2 regions of the Terrisporobacter hibernicus genome follow, and region 1 is predicted to be linked to the other one. Evidence: riboswitches for the same ligand, from Rfam matches in the RefSeq annotation. Region 1 holds a riboswitch; the other holds the start of a gene.
What was found. Region 1 has a riboswitch for S-adenosylmethionine ahead of metK (methionine adenosyltransferase). Riboswitches for the same ligand answer to the same signal wherever they lie in the genome.
Positions count from the first base shown of each region.

Region 1 (4,948 bases):
ATAAGTTTGATGCTGCCATAGTAGCGTATATTAAGAAAAAGCATAACCTTCTTATAGGGGAGAGAAGTGCAGAAAAGCTAAAAGTAGAAATTGGAACAGCTATGAAAGATAGTGAAGAACAATTTATGAAAATAAGCGGTAGAAACATAATAAAAGGCTTACCAGAAACTATAGAAGTTAGTTCACAAGAAATAGCGGAAGCATTAGAAGAATGTATAAAGCAAATCGTAGCTACAACTAGAGTTGTATTAGAAAAAATACCACCTGAATTAGCAGCAGATATAAGTACGTCTGGTATAGTGATGACTGGTGGGGGAGCTTTATTAAAAAATTTAGATAAGAGAATTGAGGAAGCTACAGGAATTCAAGTAATAGTTGCCGACGAGCCTTTATCTTGTGTTGCAAGAGGAACAGGTTCATCATTAAGCACATTAGATTTACTAGAAACTGGCGGAACATTTAAGAGAAGAAATAAAAAATAGTATAAAAGGGCTGTCATAATAATTTTAATTAGTATGTACAGCCCTTTTTAATATAAGTACACAGATGACTCTATTTAGGTGGAGAGTAAGATTGATAGAGCAATAGTTTCAGCCAATTCTAAAATAAAATGAAGTCGAACATTATTAAATGAAAATCTATTATTTTCATCTACTTTATCTACAATACCTACAATTGAATGTGATCCAATTTGCGGGAGTTTTTTACCTACGCCTTTACCTGGTAGAATTGGTCCTTTTCTAATTTGAATGTTTCCTATATTATTTATAGAACCTAAACAGGCATCAATAGCTAAGAATTCACTGTTAGGATGCTTTTCTTTTATTTGATCAAAAGATTCATATATGTTCAAGGCATGAATAGGATTATCTAGGGTACCGTAAACTGGGTATTTAAAGTCGCTATTTTTAAGCATAGTACCGACTAAAGGACCTAAAGCATCTCCTATAGCACGATCTGTTCCTATACAAATAACAACGGTATTTTCATTAATTATATCTTTGAGTATTAAGCTTAATATTTCTATAACATTTTCTTTTTTGTAATGCACTTTGGCTAAATACATAGGAACTTACCTCCCTTCAAAAATATATGAACTACATAATAAAAAAATACATAACTTTAATCAACATAAAATCACTTATACATAATCATATGATGAAAGCTTAAATAGTGTTCTTAAAATAAATAAAATCTTGACACTATAAAAAAAAAGGGTTATCATATACTTGTTAAAAGTAATAATAAAATATATGTGTAATCGTGATTACACCTTATCAAGAGAGGCAGAGGGACAGGCCCTGTGAAGCCCAGCAACCACTCCCATATTGGGGAACGGTGCTAAATCCTACTTAACGGAAACGTTAGAGAGATGAGGTTAGTTAATTATAATTTTTATGTGATAATTAACCTCTTCTGTTAAAGAAGAGGTTTTATTTTTACCCAAATTGACAAAAATAGATAATAAAAGGAGGAAATACAATGTCAAGACATTTATTCACATCGGAATCAGTAACTGAAGGTCATCCAGATAAAATGTGTGACCAAATTTCAGATGCAATATTAGATGCTTTATTAGAGAAGGACCCTTTATCAAGAGTAGCTTGTGAAACAATAACTACTACAGGATTAGTATTAGTAGCAGGAGAAATATCTACAAACGCTTATGTAGATATACAAAAAGTAGTTAGAGATACAGTAAAGGAAATAGGATATACAAGAGCTAAATATGGCTTTGATAGTCAAACTTGCGCTGTGATAACTGCTATAGATGAGCAGTCATCAGATATAGCTATGGGTGTTGATGAAGCTTTAGAAAGTAGAAGTGGAGAACAAACGGAAGAAGAAATTGAAGCTATAGGAGCAGGAGATCAAGGTATAATGTTTGGGTTTGCGTGTAATGAAACTCCAGAATTAATGCCATTACCTATATCTTTAGCACATAAGCTATCTAGAAGATTAACAGAAATAAGAAAAAATAAAACTGTAGATTATTTAAGACCAGATGGTAAAACTCAAGTTACTGTAGAGTACGATGGAAATAAGCCAGTAAGAGTTCATACTATATTAATATCTACTCAACATAGTGAACATGTAGATAATGACACTATAAGAAAAGATTTAATAGAGTTAGTAATAAAAGAAGTTATACCAGCAGATTTATTAGATGATGAAACTAAGATATATATAAACCCAACAGGTAGATTTGTTATAGGTGGACCACAAGGAGATACTGGTTTAACAGGAAGAAAAATAATAATAGACACTTATGGCGGATATTCTAGACACGGTGGAGGAGCATTCTCAGGAAAAGATGCAACTAAGGTTGATAGATCTGCTGCATATGCTGCTAGATACGTTGCTAAAAATATAGTAGCTGCTGGACTTGCAGATAAGTGTGAAATAGAGTTAGCTTATGCTATAGGCGTTGCTAGACCTTTATCTATATTTGTAGACACTTTTGGAACTGGAAAAGTTTCTGAAGCTGAATTAGTTGAATTAATAAATAAAAACTTTGACTTAAGACCAGGTGCTATAATAAGAGACTTAGACTTAAGAAAACCAATTTACAGACAAACAGCTGCATATGGTCACTTTGGAAGAACTGACGTGGATTTACCATGGGAAAGAACTGATAAAGCTGAAGCATTAAGAGAACAATCTTCAATAAAATAATTTTAATGATTAACATAAATAATAAAGAGTTGTATAAAATACGGCTCTTTATTTTTTTTACATTAAGTGATAACATAAAATATATTTATAATACTAATAATTATAAGTAGGCGTTAATAAATGATTTTAGGAGAATTGAAATGGAAAAATTACAAGGAATGGTTAGTGATATAGTCTTTAAAAATGAAGAAAATGGTTATACCATAGCCTCTTTAGCCAATGAAAATGATGAAATAACTATTGTAGGATGTATGCCAACTTTGTCTGTAGGAGAAAGCATAGAAATAGAAGGAAAATGGGTAAACCATAAAATTTATGGATCTCAATTTGAGGTGCAAAGTTTTATACCTGTTACACCATCTTCTCTTGAGGGTATCTATGTTTATTTATCTTCGGGTATGATACATGGAATAGGCGAAAAAATGGCTAAAAGAATAGTAGATAAATTTAGTGTTGATACTTTAGATATTATTCAAAATACTCCAGAAAGATTAACTGAAGTAGAAGGAATAGGTATTAAGAAAGTAAAACAAATCCAAGAAAGCTATGAAGAAAATAGAGAACTTAGAAATATAATAATACAACTATCTCCTTATGGAATAACTCCTAATTATTGTTTAAGAATATATAAAAAATATAAAGATAAATCCTTGGAAGTGATAAATAAAAATCCATATAGACTAGCAGAAGAAGTAAGAGGTATAGGATTTAGAATTGCCGATGATATTGCTAGCAAAATAGGTATAGACAAATATTCTCCAGATAGAATTATGCAGGGTATTTTATTTACTTTAAACCAAAGCTTGGGAAGTGGTCATACATATTTACCTAAAAGAATATTGATTGAGCAATCAGTCAAAATTTTAGGTGTAGAACCTAAATATGTGGAAAATGGAATTATGGATTTAGCATACGATCAAAAAGTACATTTAGAAAATATGAACGGAGAAATACTTATCTATTTGATGATGTACTATATATGTGAAAATGGTGTATGCAAAGAAATAGTAAAGCTATCTCAACATGAAACGAAGGATTTACATATTAATATAGAAGAAGAAATAAAAGTTGTTGAAAAAGAAGATGAAATAAGTTTGGCGAACAATCAAATCTTAGCAGTAAAAGAATCTATAAATAATGGAGTAACAATTATTACAGGTGGTCCTGGTACAGGGAAAACTACAACGATAAATACTATAATAAAAATATTTGAAAATAATGACCAAAAAGTAGTGCTATGTGCTCCAACAGGTAGAGCGGCTAAGAGAATGAGTGAAACTTCAAATAAAGAAGCTAAAACTATTCATAGATTGCTAGAAATGGGTTTTGCTACAGATAGTGATGAACTAGTCTTTTTTAAAGATGGAGAAGATCCAATAGATGCTGATGTGATAATATTGGATGAAGCATCTATGGTTGATATTATATTAATGTACAATCTTTTAAAAGCTATAAAATTAGGAACAAGATTACTTTTAGTAGGAGACAGTGACCAATTACCGTCAGTAGGGGCAGGAAATGTTCTAAAAGATATTATTGATTCCAATGTAATAAAAACTGTACGATTAAATGAAATATTTAGACAAGCAAGAGAAAGTATGATAATCGTAAATGCTCATAAAATAAACAATGGAGAGCCATTATTTTTAAATGTAAAAAACAAAGATTTCTTCTTTTTAAGAAAAAATAACAATGAAGAAATTTTAAATGAGATAATAGGGCTTGTAAGTGAAAGACTTCCTAAGTTTTATAAATTTGATAAATTAAAAGACATACAAGTATTAACATCAATGAGAAAAGGCGATTTGGGAGTAAATAACTTAAATATAGAATTACAGAAATATCTAAATCCACCTAATAAGTATAAACAAGAAGAACAGTTTGCCAAAAGGACTTTTAGAGTTGGAGATAAAGTTATGCAAATTAGAAATAACTACACAAAAAAATGGGAAACAGAGGACAAAAGTGATAGAGGTGAAGGTATATATAATGGAGATATTGGATATATATTTCATATAGATAAAGATAAGAAGACTGTTTTTGTAATTTTTGATAAGATAAAAATCGCTTCTTATAAATATGATGAACTAGACGAAATTGATCACAGTTTTTGTACAACAATTCATAAGAGTCAAGGAAGTGAATTTCCAGTAGTAGTTATACCCATAGTTTGGGCACCACCTATGTTGTTAAGTCGTAATTTACTTTATACAGCAGTTACTAGAGCAAAAAAGCTTGTGGTATTAGTTGGTGATGTTAAATACTTAGAACA
Region 1 covers NZ_CP081135.1:2,014,378-2,019,325, forward strand. The annotation lists gene mreB (rod shape-determining protein) at 1-482, shown strand, start outside; gene yyaC (spore protease YyaC) at 557-1,066, opposite strand; SAM riboswitch class I at 1,272-1,379, shown strand; gene metK (methionine adenosyltransferase) at 1,483-2,676, shown strand; gene recD2 (SF1B family DNA helicase RecD2) at 2,817-4,948, shown strand, end outside.

Region 2 (4,948 bases), 830 kb from region 1:
ATTAGGCCCAGCAAAATCTTTTGACATTATTGATGCACCAAGTGATATTAAGTATTATTCTAACATTGTCTTAGTGTTTTCTTTGTATGGACAAAATAGTTGCGAAAAAATTTTGAAATATATAGAAGAAAACAAAATAGACTTTAGTAAGAAAAGAGTAGCCTTAGTATGTATAGGACTAAATAAACCAGATGGATTAAATGAAATTGCTAAATTGAAAAAAATTGTAAATAATGAAAATATTTTTTGCGAGTTTATAAAGGGTGAAATGTTTATAAATAAGCTTAATACTGATGATAAGGAAAAGATAAAGTCATTTTGTTCCAAAGTGGGGATACCATTTGGTGACTTAGGTGAATATGATGAGAAAAAAGCCTTGGAATTGGGTAAAGACTTAAGGGAATATTTTAATACACCTAAGTTTATACCTCCGGTTAATATAACCAAAAAAGAAATTGAAGCTTTTCTTATAAATAAAAACACATGTACACTTGCTACTGGATATGGAGACTTTGTAAGAGCGACACCTTTAGAATATGAGTATTATGATGGAAATATTTATATAATTAGTGAAGGCGGTTTAAAGTTTATAGGACTTTCAAAAAACAATAAAATATCTCTTTGTGTATATGAAGATTATAAAAGTATGAACAATTTATGTGGATTGCAAATAAGTGGAGAAGCGAAAATTATAAAACCTTGGTGTGATGAATATATAGATGTACTTAGTAGAAAAGATCTTAAGGTAGAAAATATATCAAAATTACCTTTTGATATGAATGTAATAAAAATTGTACCAAGTAAGTATGAATTTTTATATTCTAAATTTAAAAATTTAGGATTTGACTCAAAACAAATTTATATACCTGAGAAATAGTTTGTGCTTAATATGATATATTAGAATTTTTTAATAATAAAAAGTTGACAGTAGATAAAAAATACTCTAGTATTATATTAATTAATAAAAATAAATATTTACTTACTTATCAAGAGTGGTGGAGGGACAGGCCCTATGATACCCGGCAACCGATATATATTTATATATAAAAAGGTGCTAAATCCTGCAGCGAAGGCTGAAAGATGAGGAATAACATAGTTTATAAAAGCTTGAGATTATTCTCAAGCTTTTTTTAGTATGGAAAATAAAATTTAAACTGATAGTAAGTATTATAAGGAAGGGAGAATAATTATGAGTAAGGAAAGACAAAAAGGTAGTGCATTGGCATTATTGCCACTAGTTATATTTTTGGTTTTATTTATTGGAAGTGGAGTTATAAGTGGAAATTTTTATAAAATGCCTACTTTAGTAGCTTTTATAATTTCAACAGCAGTAGCATTTTTATTTAATAGAGAAGTTGATTTTAACAAGAAGATAGACGTATTTTGTAAAGGTGGAGGAAATAAAGATATTATTTTAATGCTTATAATATTCTTATTTGCTGGTGCTTTCAGTGGTGTATCAAAAGCCATGGGTGGAGCTGATTCAGTAGTAAATTTAGGTTTATCAGTAGTACCAGCTAACTTATTAGTTACAGGATTATTTGTTATAGGATGTTTTATATCAATATCTATGGGAACATCAGTAGGGACAATAGCTGCAATAGGACCAATAGGTGTAGCAGTCGCTTCAAAAACTGGAATACCAGTAGCTTTAGTTTTAGGTGCAGTCGTAGGTGGTGCGATGTTTGGTGATAACTTATCAATGATATCTGATACAACAATTGCAGCAACTAGAACTCAAGGTTGTGAAATGAGAGATAAGTTTAAAGTAAACTTCTTAATAGTGCTGCCAGCAGCAATAGTAACCATAATATTGTTAACTGTAATGAGTAGAGGATATGTAAGCGTATCAAATGAAGCGTATGATTATGAATTATTAAAAGTTTTACCATATTTATTTGTACTTATTGGTGCCATTCTTGGAGCAAATGTATTTTTACTTCTTGGTGGAGGAGTAATATTTGCAGGAACAATAGGCATAATAACAGGATCATTAGATTTATTTGGAGTAATAACAGCTGTATCTGAAGGAATGGCGGGAATGTTTGAACTTTGTATGATATCTGTAGTAGTTGGAGGAATGGTTGAACTTATTAAGTTTAATGGAGGAATTGATTTTGTACTTGATTTTATACAAAGTAAAATTAAAAATAAAAAAGGTGCTGAATTTGGAATAGCAGCATTAGTTAGTATTGTAGATTTATGTACTGCAAATAACACTATAGCCATAGTAATGGCTGGACCAATAGCTAAAGATATAGCAGATGAATATGAAATAGATTCAAAAAAATCAGCTAGTATATTGGATATATTTTCTTCAGTATGGCAAGGTATAATTCCTTATGGAGCCCAACTATTAACAGCAGCAGGTTTGGCTGGTATATCACCATTTGCAATAATTGGTTACTTACACTATCCAATATTAATGTTTGTGTGTGGTATAGTTGCTATAGGATTTGGTCTTCCGAGACTTAAAAGTAACAAAGGAAATTCAGAAAAAATAGCATAGAAACTACCTAATATAGGAAAAAAGTTATCTGAAATATTTTAGATAACTTTTTTTAAATAAGGGTAGTTTTAGAGGATATTTTAAAGTAATTAAATTTTTATACTTACTATTTTGTGAATTTATTACAAAATGGTAAGTATAAAATTATGAGGCTAAGTCATACTTTATATGGTATACTAGAAAAGGACCTAATATTAATTAGGATTTTTTTTATTCAAATAAAGAAAATATAAATGAGGTGAAAACATGGAATGGATAGAAATATTTAAAGCCATCATATTGGGAATTATTGAAGGAATTACAGAGTGGCTTCCAGTAAGTAGTACAGGCCATATGATATTAGTTGATGAATTTCTACAATTAGGTATGTCGCCAGCTTTCAAAGAAATGTTCTTTGTAGTTATACAGCTTGGTGCCATAATGGCTGTTGTAATTTTATATTGGAAAAAGATTTTTCCTTTTAAATTTGATAGAAAACCATTTGTACAAAAAGACATAATTATTATGTGGATTAAAATAGTAATTGCTTGTATTCCTGCAGCAGTAATTGGATTACTATGGGATGATCAAATAAATGCGCTATTTTATAATTTCCAAACAGTAGCTACTATGCTTATCATATTTGGTATTTTATTTATAGTAGTTGAAAATCATAACAAAGGTACAAGACCTAAAGTTACAAACATGAATCAACTTACATATAAAATGGCTATAATCATAGGATTATTCCAATTAATAGCCGCAGTTTTTCCAGGGACATCTCGTTCAGGGGCAACAATAGTGGGAGCATTATTAATAGGTGTATCAAGAGAAATAGCAGCAGAGTTTACATTCTTTTTAGCTATACCAGTAATGTTTGGTGCAAGTTTACTTAAGCTATTAAAATTTGGATTTGCATTTACGAGTTTTGAATTAATTGTATTAGGTGCTGGTACTGTAGTATCATTTGTAGTATCTGTTTGGGCAATCAAATTCCTTATGGGATATATTAAAAAACATGACTTTAAAGTATTTGGATGGTATAGAATAATCCTTGGTATTATTTTATTAGCATACTTTTTCTTTATGATGTAAAATAATTTAGAATTTTAGATAAAGCTATGGTAAAAATAAATTGCCATGGCTTTTTAATATATAATAATTGATAGATAAAATAAGGAGTAATTATGAAAAGAATTTTAGCTGTAACACATTGTATTTTAAATAGAGCATCAAAAGTTGAAGGATATAATATCAAAGAAATTAACGAAGAAAATAATTTGAGAAAAAAATTATTAAATGAAGTTTTAACAAAAGATATAGAGTTATTACAATTACCATGTCCAGAGTTTACAATGTATGGTTCAAAACGTTGGGGACATGAAAAAAGTCAATTTGATAATCCATTTTTTAAAAGTCATTGTAATAATCTATTAAAGCCTATAATAGAACAATTAATAGAGTATTATACAAATAAAGAAAAATTTGAAATAATGGGTATTGTTGCCATAGATGGCAGCCCTAGTTGTGGATATAATTTTACTTGCAAAGGTAATTATGGAGGGGAGCTTGGAGGATGTGCATCATTAAATAAAAAAATAGAAAGTATATCTTTAGAAAATGAATCAGGCATATTTATAGAAGAATTAAAAAAATTATTGGATGCTCATAATATAAAAATACCAATTAGAACATTAAAAGATGAAGTTATTCATTTAAAAAAATTATAATTAATAAGCAATATTGTATTTTTATATATATGATATCGATTCTCTTGAACTTCAATAAAATCATGATATAATTCAACTGAAATATAATAAAAGGGAGATGATATCATGAATAGTAATAAGTCAAGAATGATAACTTTTTGTGGCTTAGCAATAGCAGTTAATATAGTACTTGGAATAGCTACAAGTGCACTTAAGTTGCCATTCTATTTGGATACACTAGGAACAGTTATAACTGCAGCACTTATGGGACCAATTCCTGGTGTAATAGTAGGAGCATTAACAAATATAATAACAGGATTTATGTATAGTATAAAAGATATTCCATTCTTATTAGTCAATGTTGCAGTGGCTCTAATAGTAGGATTTGTAGCAAAAAGATTTAAATTTACATATGTAACTGCATTTATAACAGGATTAATTCTTAGTATAGTCTGTCCATTAATAGGGACTCCAATAGGGGTTGCGATTTACGGAGGTTTGACAGGCACAGCATCTGATGTAATTGTTATGTGGTTAAGAAGTAGTGGTAGTAGTATATTTGCAGCATCATTTATTGCAAAAGTAGGTAATAATTTAATTGATAAAGTAGGTACATGCTTATTAGCAGTATTAATAATTAGATATTTACCATATACAATTAAAAATTCTATGAAAGATTATGTAGGAAGCAAATAATAAATAAAAAAGGATATTAATCGTCTAAAAATATTTTAGGCGATTTTTTTGTATG
Region 2 covers NZ_CP081135.1:1,187,876-1,192,823, reverse strand. The annotation lists gene JW646_RS05715 (flavodoxin domain-containing protein) at 1-877, shown strand, start outside; SAM riboswitch class I at 981-1,087, shown strand; gene JW646_RS05710 (Na+/H+ antiporter NhaC family protein) at 1,190-2,509, shown strand; gene JW646_RS05705 (undecaprenyl-diphosphate phosphatase) at 2,756-3,583, shown strand; gene JW646_RS05700 (CD3072 family TudS-related putative desulfidase) at 3,676-4,218, shown strand; gene JW646_RS05695 (CD3073 family putative ECF transporter S component) at 4,324-4,893, shown strand.
Region 2: another riboswitch for S-adenosylmethionine. It lies ahead of JW646_RS05710 (Na+/H+ antiporter NhaC family protein); the one in region 1 lies ahead of metK (methionine adenosyltransferase).